2 regions of the Sporosarcina sp. P19 genome follow, and region 1 is predicted to be linked to the other one. Evidence: riboswitches for the same ligand, from Rfam matches in the RefSeq annotation. Region 1 holds a riboswitch; the other holds the start of a gene.
What was found. A riboswitch is a leader RNA that binds a small molecule or an ion and turns the genes downstream of it on or off. The one in region 1 is predicted to bind cobalamin.
Positions count from the first base shown of each region.

Region 2: another riboswitch for cobalamin. It lies ahead of CSV74_RS09990 (DUF4430 domain-containing protein); the one in region 1 lies ahead of CSV74_RS07295 (DUF4430 domain-containing protein).

Region 1 covers NZ_PDYR01000005.1:37,640-42,193, forward strand. The annotation lists gene CSV74_RS07295 (DUF4430 domain-containing protein) at 1-1,538, opposite strand, end outside; cobalamin riboswitch at 1,657-1,844, opposite strand; TPP riboswitch at 1,986-2,084, shown strand; gene CSV74_RS07300 (ABC transporter ATP-binding protein) at 2,170-2,940, shown strand; gene CSV74_RS07305 (ABC transporter permease) at 2,937-3,689, shown strand; gene CSV74_RS07310 (ABC transporter substrate-binding protein) at 3,686-4,554, shown strand, end outside.
Region 2 covers NZ_PDYR01000008.1:47,206-51,759, forward strand. The annotation lists gene CSV74_RS09990 (DUF4430 domain-containing protein) at 1-971, opposite strand, end outside; cobalamin riboswitch at 1,116-1,300, opposite strand; gene CSV74_RS16760 (hypothetical protein) at 1,443-1,619, opposite strand; gene CSV74_RS10000 (glycine betaine uptake BCCT transporter) at 1,990-3,480, shown strand; gene CSV74_RS10005 (O-acetylhomoserine aminocarboxypropyltransferase/cysteine synthase family protein) at 3,523-4,554, opposite strand, start outside.

The DNA of each region.
Region 1 (4,554 bases):
ATTGATAACGTTACATTTGGTACTTCGCCTTGCACATGTAGAAGTACTTTCTGGTTACTATCAACTGTAACGGAGCCAACTGTTAGGTCACTGTTACCTACAGTCCAATTACTAGCATCTGAAGCCGCTTCCGTAAACGTATCCCCACTTAATTTGATTTCAATAGTCGGATCCTTGTCGCCGACTTTCAATTTTGTCATGGATTTGAGAACTGCATTACGTTTATAGAAAATATGAATCTTATCATTGTCGTTTACTGCTTTATCGATAAATGAAGTAGATGATTCTTCATTTACATCAACAACCCACTGATCCGTGCCATGTAAGCTTCCATTTTGAACGTTGTTAATCGATACAAAATTTTCTCTCAGTTGATCCAGCTCGTAAGGAATATTTTGTTCTTTTAACAACTGTTCAACAACTTGTACAATCGTATCGCCTGTTTCGAATGCCACTGCAGTATTTGCAAGAATCGGTGCATCTACCCCATCGACTTTCACGTTGGCTGTAGGTTGTTCTGCTTTTAAAGCAATTCGATTCCAAACAGAACTTCCTGCTTTAATATCCGCCAACGCAAGTAAAACTTGTTCTGTTGCCATTAAATTAGCACTCTTATCAGTCACTTTCCACTTATAAGACCCGTCTTCAAACTGAAAACCTTTTATTGCATCTACTACTGTCTGATCGCCTACATGCCACTTTTCTGCTAGTATATCTTCATTTACTGCAGCTAGACCCCAAATCGCTGTCGCTGTGGAGTTGGCATTATCGCCCATTCCAAAATTACCTGGAGAATTAAACCCACCCGTCGTTAAGTCTAGTTGTCTAGCTCGTAATAAATCCTTCGTTCTTTCAATAACTGCATCTGCCGCTTCTTCCCCTTGATAAGTAGACAACGCGATCATGCCCATACCTGTCATATCTGGATCGGAAACTGGACCAAAGAATGAATATCCACCATCTTCATTTTGGTTATCGAATAAGAATTGTAGCGCTTTTTGTTTCTTATCTGTATTCCACTCACCTAAGTCGGCTCCTAGACGTTCGCCTGTATCCATCGCAAGCAAGGCCCACATATGTTTATTAATGCCGCCAAATGAGCCTGTCTCTTCGTTTTGTTGCGATGCTAATTCTGCATAAAGATTACGATTCGTTTCCCATGCATCTGCTGGATCTTCGTTCATTGCGAGTAACCCGAAGATAAAGCGAATATGATCTGTACCATGATGTATAGGTTCTAGATAATCTGGATCTTCTTTTTGCCATTCTGGTAATATCCACTCGCCATTATTCAGGTCTTCACCTGCTGCGTAAAGTCCTACTAATGTTTGCCACGAATCCAATTTCATTTTTTTGTTTTTATAAAATTGAATGGTTTTAGCTAATAATTCTTCCACATCTGCCTGCTCGGCAACCGTTGCTTTGGTTTTCTCTACTCCTGTATCAACCGCTTGTACTGTTGGAGTTAAAACCGACAACACCAACAACAAACTTAGCAACACAGAGAATGTCTTGCTTACTCGACTACCTTTCCTCAACGACTCCTACCCCCTATTTTTCTCAATAAAAAAATCCCGCCTCCGGAAAGAGACAAGGATGGATGCGTGTTTAGACATACATAATACAACACAACATACACACCTTTTCCCGGAAGGCTGTAAGCATTGTATTATGGTAAGTCTCCTGACTTTTGGATACGAACGCAACTTCAACCTTCCCAGTATAAATACCAGTGGTTGTCTGAAGTTACTTTCCAATTACAGTGGCCGGACCGTTCAGGATTTTCACCTGATTCCTTTTTACGTCTTGCAAACTAGCAAGACACCAAAATACGCTATAAACTCCCCTTAATCATAATGAGTCGACAAAACAATTGCAATAGCGAGATTTTTGACGTGTAGAATATTTTCCAACCTCCTATAAATGACCAATTTATTCCTTTCCTATCTTGACTATCTTTTCAGACTATGTAACGATAAGATATGGATAAACACTAGGGGTGCTGTTGCTGAGAGAGGCGTTCGCCTTAACCCTCGAAACCTGCTCTAGATAATGCTAGCGGAGGGAAGTGGACATATGACGGATTTCGACCGTACTATGCAACCGCTTCGCACAGAGAAGTGGTTTTTTTGTGTGTATTTTTTGAAGAAATGAGAAGTGGTAAGAATGATGACGAATAAGGTTTTAGAGTTTACGAATGTATCTTTTCATTATCGAGCAACCAATGCTTCGAAACCAACTGCTATTTTTGATCAAGTCGATTGGCATGTAAATGAAGGCGAATTTGTCAGCATCATTGGACCAAGTGGTTACGGGAAAAGCACGTTGTTCCGACTAGTCACCGGTCTAGAAAATCCTGACAGTGGTGAGATTTCATTGAACGGAGAAGTGACAACGAAGCGGTTGGGCAAAGTCGGCTATATGCCGCAGCAAGACTTACTTATGCCGTGGCGAACGATTCTTGAAAATGTCCAATTACCAGTAGAACTTCAAGGCGATAAACCTACTGCCGATCAGATCATCCAGCTACTAGCTGATTTCGGACTGGCAGGCGAAGAAAACGCCTATCCTGGAAATTTATCAGGTGGGATGCGACAACGGGTTTCCTTTTTACGAACGATCCTGACCGGCTCCAATGTTTTATTGCTGGACGAGCCATTCAGCGCATTGGATGCAATCACACGGCTGACGATGCAAGAGTGGCTGATCGATCAATGGCAGAAGCTCGATAAAACGATCGTCTTCATCACACATGATATCGACGAAGCTTTATTTCTATCCGATCGCATCTTTGTACTAGCTGAAAGACCAGTACAGACGATTCGCGAAGTCATCGTGCCTCTTAGCCGACCACGTACTATGCGAGACTTGGCACGGCCCGAACTGATGGAACTGAAGGAGCAACTTATTAGTGAGCTTCGTTCGGAGGCGCGGCTATGAAGAAAATCACTTCGTATAGTTGGTCTATACTTTTCGTTTCGATTTTACTGGGCCTATGGGAAATTAGCGCACGTCTTTACGACAAAAGCTTTCTCTTCCCGTCCCCTTCAGCGATTCTGATCAGATTATGGGAGCTAAAAACGGAGCTGTTTATCCACCACTTACCTCCGACTGCTTTAACTATCTTAATCGGCTTATCGATTTCAATCATGCTCGGATCCACACTGGCAATTGCGATGTATAGTAAGAAACCGATCGAGCAGGCGTTTTACCCTATCCTGATCGCGTCGCAAACGATTCCGGTCATCGCGCTCGCACCGATTTTCGTCTTATGGTTCGGCTACAGTATTTGGAGTAAAGTCGCGGTTACGGTACTGATTACTTTTTTCCCGATTACCGTCAGCGTTTTCGACGGCTTGCGCTCTTCAGATAAAAATTTACGTGAATTAATGCTAACAATGGGTGCGTCCGCAAAAGATATCTTCTATAAACTAGACCTACCTTCCGCTTTGCCATCTTTCTTCTCTGGACTTAAAGTGGCGGTCACACTGAGTGTAATCGGTGCGGCCATTGGGGAATGGCTGGGTGCTCAGGCAGGACTTGGATATTTCAGCAGAAGAATGATGACGCAATTTGACAGTGCCGCTGTATTCGCACCGATCGTCTTGCTTTCTGCAGTAGGTATTATTTTCTTTCTACTCGTCGTCGTATTGGAAAAACACTTTTTACAATGGAGGAATCACCAATGAGAAAACATCTATTCCTTAGCATCATTTTTCTTCTTGTACTGCTAGCTGGGTGCAATAATGATAAGTCTCCCGCAGATAACGAAGAGACACCGAAAAATGAAAAGAAAAAAGTCAGTATCATGCTCGACTGGTATCCAAATGCAGTACATAGCTATATTTATGTAGCCCAGGAAAAAGGCTATTTTAATGAAGAGAACGTGGAAGTGGATATACAATTCCCTGCCAATCCGACCGATCCAATGAACTTGACCGCAGCAGGAAAAGTGACTCTTGGACTGTATTACCAACCGGATGTCATTTTAGCGCAAGCCAATGAAGACATTCCAGTTAAAGCAATTGCTTCGATTGTGCGAGAGCCACTAAATTATACTGTCATGCTAGAGGAAAGTTCGATTCAATCACCTAAAGATCTCGAAGGTAAAACAATCGGTTATCCAGGAATTCCACTAAACGAATCTTTGATTAAAACGATGGTAACGAATGACGGTGGCGATTATGACAAAGTGAATATGATCGACGTTGGATTCGAACTGGAATCTTCACTCGTTTCAAAACGTGCCGATGCCGTGACAGGAACATTTATTAACCACGAAGTGCCTGTTATGGAATCGAAAGGCTTCAAAACGCGCTACTTTAATCCAGTAGACTATGGCGTGCCAAATTATAGTGAAATTGTGTTGTTGACGAGTGATGATACATGGGACAAAGAACAAGACGCTATCCAGGCTTTCTGGCGGGCAGCACAAAAAGGGTATGAATTTATGGTAGAACAACCCGAAGAAGCTCTCGACCTCTTGCTAAGCAACCAAGATCAAGCGAACTTCCCGTTAGACAAAGCAATCGAAACGGAAAGTTTAAATGTGTT
Region 2 (4,554 bases), on a different contig from region 1:
AAGCCTTTTACATTCTTTGGATCTTTTCCAATAGCAACCGCAGCCATTGATATTCTTTCAACATCCGTTATTTTCAAACGGCCTGTTCCTGTTTTCTTTAGAATCTGATCCTCAAAGTTGCTATAAAATGCTTTTTCATAATCAGCATGAATATCAAAACCTGCTTTTGTTAATCCAATTGCTTCCCATTCACTTTGGATTGGACCTTGCATCATGTGTTTTGCCGCTTTTTGAATCGCATCTTGAGTTCTCGTTAATTCTTCAGTAATTTCAACCGTAAATGAATTCGCGTCTCCCCCTACTGTCACCTTGTCTATCGGGGTAAGTTGAAAGAATCCTTGGTCTAATGTACCTTTAAATTGAATGACTACTTGTTGATTTGAATTTTTCGTAATTGAAATGATTTCGACATTCGATTGATTGCTAATCCAATTTGTTGGATTCGTTGCATAATCAGTAAATGTATCACCTTTTAAATTTACTGTGACTGATGAATCTACACCCTTCTGAATACTTCCAGATGCAGACACACTTGCTGAACGTCCATAATAAAAGCGTAACTTGTCTTGCGGCTCAAGAACGTAAGCATCCGCACCAATTTCTGGTGTAATACTGTTAACAGAGTACATCCAGCCATCCCAGTGGCCTAGCGAACCCCCTTCTTCATTATTAATTGAAGATACATAAGCTCCCCATTCACTTTCTGTAATTGTATAGTCAATGCTCTTACTATCTAGGGCCTTCTTCAACGCATCTAACGCATTTTGCCCTTCTGTAACTTGAATCGCTTCTTTTAAAATTACTCCCGATAAACCTTCTACTTCCACATCCACCATGTAGTTAGCGGCTTGCGTGCTTATTTCACTTTGCTGTACATCCGAATTCGCCAAAGCAACTGAACTGGTCGTCGGCAACAGCATCGTTACGGCTAGTAAAACACTGGCGATGATCGATACATAACGCTTAAACAAATGACTTCCCCCTTGTACTAATTTGGTAAATTGAACGTAAAAAAGCCCTTGCCTCCAGAAAGAGACAAGGGCACTATGTATACACGGACTCCTGCAATGACTTAATAGTATCCAATACACTATGCATACCTCTTCCTGGGAGGCGTAACGCATGTTATTTTGGCAAGTCTCCTGACTTATGGATCATCACATCTTCAACCTTCCCAGTATTTCACCAGTGGTATTCTGAAGATATTTCCCATTTACAGTGGCCGGACCGTACAGGATTTTCACCTGTTTCCTTTTTCATCTTTACAGTAATGTAAAGAACCAAAATATTCTATTCAATTTTACCATAGTATACCACATTGCCATTCGCTAATTTTGATTATTTCAAAAGAACAGTAGAAAAGACTGACGAAAGGAATCTTCCATCAGTCTTTTAGTGAATACTATTTATTACACTACGTGCTTTTATAAGTGAGTGTAGGTTTACAACTCCTGATAATCTCGCTGATAGACTCCGCCGTCTTTCACTTCTGCATGATAAAGTGCTTTCAATGCAAAGCTTTTCTCTAGCTCATGCTCTTTCATAATCTCTTTCAATCGTCTGTTTAACTCTGGGCTATGCTTTACGAGCTGAAGCATCTTAGGTTGTGAATATTGCATGAAAATCCCCTCCTCATTTCATTTGTTTCTATAGTATAACATGGCTACGGTTCTAGTTGTATGAAAGGAAATCATTCCTCTGGCTGGAAATCACCCCTAACTTTCATGTATACTGGCACAAGTACAGACTGATGGTTCTGGGCGAGCAGATGAATTGCACTACGGTACCAACTTACATATTGGACGAGAAGGTATTTTTCTCGTCTTTTTTATTTTCACTTGTGATGACATTGTAAACAAACTGTCATATACTTAGCGTTTACACGAACGACTAGATGGGTATTGTAAAGTGTATGTGTGTGATTTTATTCTACAATCTTAATTAGTTACTTCGATTATTTCACAAACTACATTTTAAAAAGGAGGACCTATGAGAAAAGTTTCATCAACGTTTTATATTACATTGGTGGCTGTCATATTGGCAGTCGGTTATGGTGTAATCGCTCCTGAACACTTTGAGTCGATCACGCTTAATATAAGGAATATGATTTCAGATTCATTCGGCTGGTATTACTTACTGACAGTTTCTATGTTATTCTTCGTTTCAGTCTATTTGATATTCAGTCCGCTCGGCAGGATTCGATTGGGGAAAGACAGTGACAGACCACAGTTTTCCATGTTTTCTTGGCTCGCCATGCTGTTTTCTGCGGGTATGGGTATTGGACTGGTGTTCTACGGAGCTGCGGAACCTCTTTCGCACTATGCGGTAAGTTCAGCTACTGCACCTATCGAAACAAAAGAAGCGTATAAAGAAGCGATGCGTTCAACATTCTTCCATTGGGGATTCCACGCATGGGCTATATATGGTATGACAGCTTTAGCGCTAGCATACTTCCAGTTCCGCAAAAGCCAGCCTGGTTTAATCTCCTCCACACTTCGCCCGATTTTCGGTGATCGCGTAGACGGCAAACTCGGAACCGTAATTGACGTCTTCGCAGTTTTCGCTACAGTTTTCGGCGTCGCCACATCACTCGGCTTCGGAGCGGTTCAGATTAACGCTGGATTGAATTACTTATTCGGTGTTCCAATCGGTTTCTGGTCTCAGTTTATTATCATTGCGATCGTTACGGTATTATTCTTACTATCCGCTTGGAGCGGCCTCGGAAAAGGGATTCGAATTTTATCGAATACGAATATGGTATTAGCTCTAACCTTGTTGGTCTTTATCATTGCACTCGGTCCAACATTGCTGATTTTCAATATGTTCACTGATTCTATTGGTGGTTATTTAGAAAACCTCATTCGTATGAGTTTCCGAACAGCACCACTTACACCTGAAAATCGTTCATGGTTGAATGACTGGACACTATTCTACTGGTCTTGGTGGATAGCTTGGTCACCATTTGTCGGCATGTTCATCGCCCGCGTTTCAAAAGGAAGAACGATTCGCGAATTCATGATCGGAGTTCTCGTTGTGCCAACTGTATTGAGTGCAATTTGGTTCTCAGCGTTTGGTACGACAGCTATTGAAACACAAAAAGCCGGCATTATCGATTTAGCATCCACTGCAACAGAGTTGACGATTTTTGAGATGTTCAGCGGATTGCCTTGGTCATTCGTCATTTCAGTGGTCGCTATTTTACTGATTACATCATTCTTCATTACATCAGCGGATTCGGCTACATTCGTATTAGGTATGCAGTCGTCATATGGTTCATTGACTCCACCTAATAACTTGAAAGTCGTCTGGGGTGTCATTCAGTCTTCCATCGCGATTATTCTGTTATACGTTGGTGGTTTGGATGCTCTTCAAAACGTCATCATCATAGCCGCCTTACCATTCTCCATCATACTGATCATGATGGTCACTTCGCTATTTAAATCTTTGAAGGAAGAGCGAAGAAAAATCAAACGAAAATAAAAAATGAACACTGCGCACATGCGTAGTGTTCATTTTTTTGTATTAGTTTGCGGCTTTTTCGATTGCTTGTTTCAAATCTGCGATAATATCGTCTACTGACTCCAACCCCACAGACAAGCGGATTAGCTCTTCGCTGACACCGGAATTTTTCAAATCTTCCGCAGACAACTGCTGATGAGTAGTAGATGCCGGATGAATGATTAATGACTTTGCATCCCCCACATTCGCTACGTGAGACCAAATTTCTACATTATCGATTACTTGTCTTCCTGCATCGCGTCCACCTTTAATACCAAATACGATAATTGAGCCGTAACCATTTTTCAAATGTTTGTTGGCCAATTCCGCTGTTGGATGATCTTCTAGACCCGTATAGGTTACCCATTCAACTGCTGGATGATCTTGCAGGAATGCCGCAACCTTTTGCGCGTTTTCATTATGGCGCGGTACACGTAAATGAAGTGTTTCTAAGCCCTGCAACAAGTTGAATGCACTGTCCGGTGACAGGCATGGGCCGAAGTCTCTCAGCAATTGCACGCGCAGTTTCGTTGCGAATGCTGCCGCAGCCGTGTCGATTCCGTAACGCAAGCCATTATACGTTTCATCCGGCTCTGTAAAGCCTGGGAACTTACCTTGTGTCCAGTCGAATTTCCCTGCATCAACGGCTACCCCACCGATGGTCGTACCGTGTCCGCCGATCCATTTTGTTGCTGAGTGGATGACTACGTCCGCCCCGTACTCGATTGGATTTGATCCATATGGAGATGGGAATGTATTGTCTACTAGCAATGGGATGCCATTTTCATGTGCAATATTCGCGACAGCTTCCACGTCCAGCACTTGCAAGCTTGGGTTACCGATTGTTTCTGCAAACAATGCTTTCGTTTTATCCGTAATAGCTGCTTCAAAGTTCTTTGGATCAGATGCGTCAACAAATTTCACTGTGATGCCGTAGCGCGGTAATGTAACAGCGAATAAATTGTATGTACCACCGTAAAGATTGCTCGCTGCGACGATTTCATCGCCTGCTTCAGCAATATTCATAACAGAAAATGCAATCGCCGCCATTCCAGA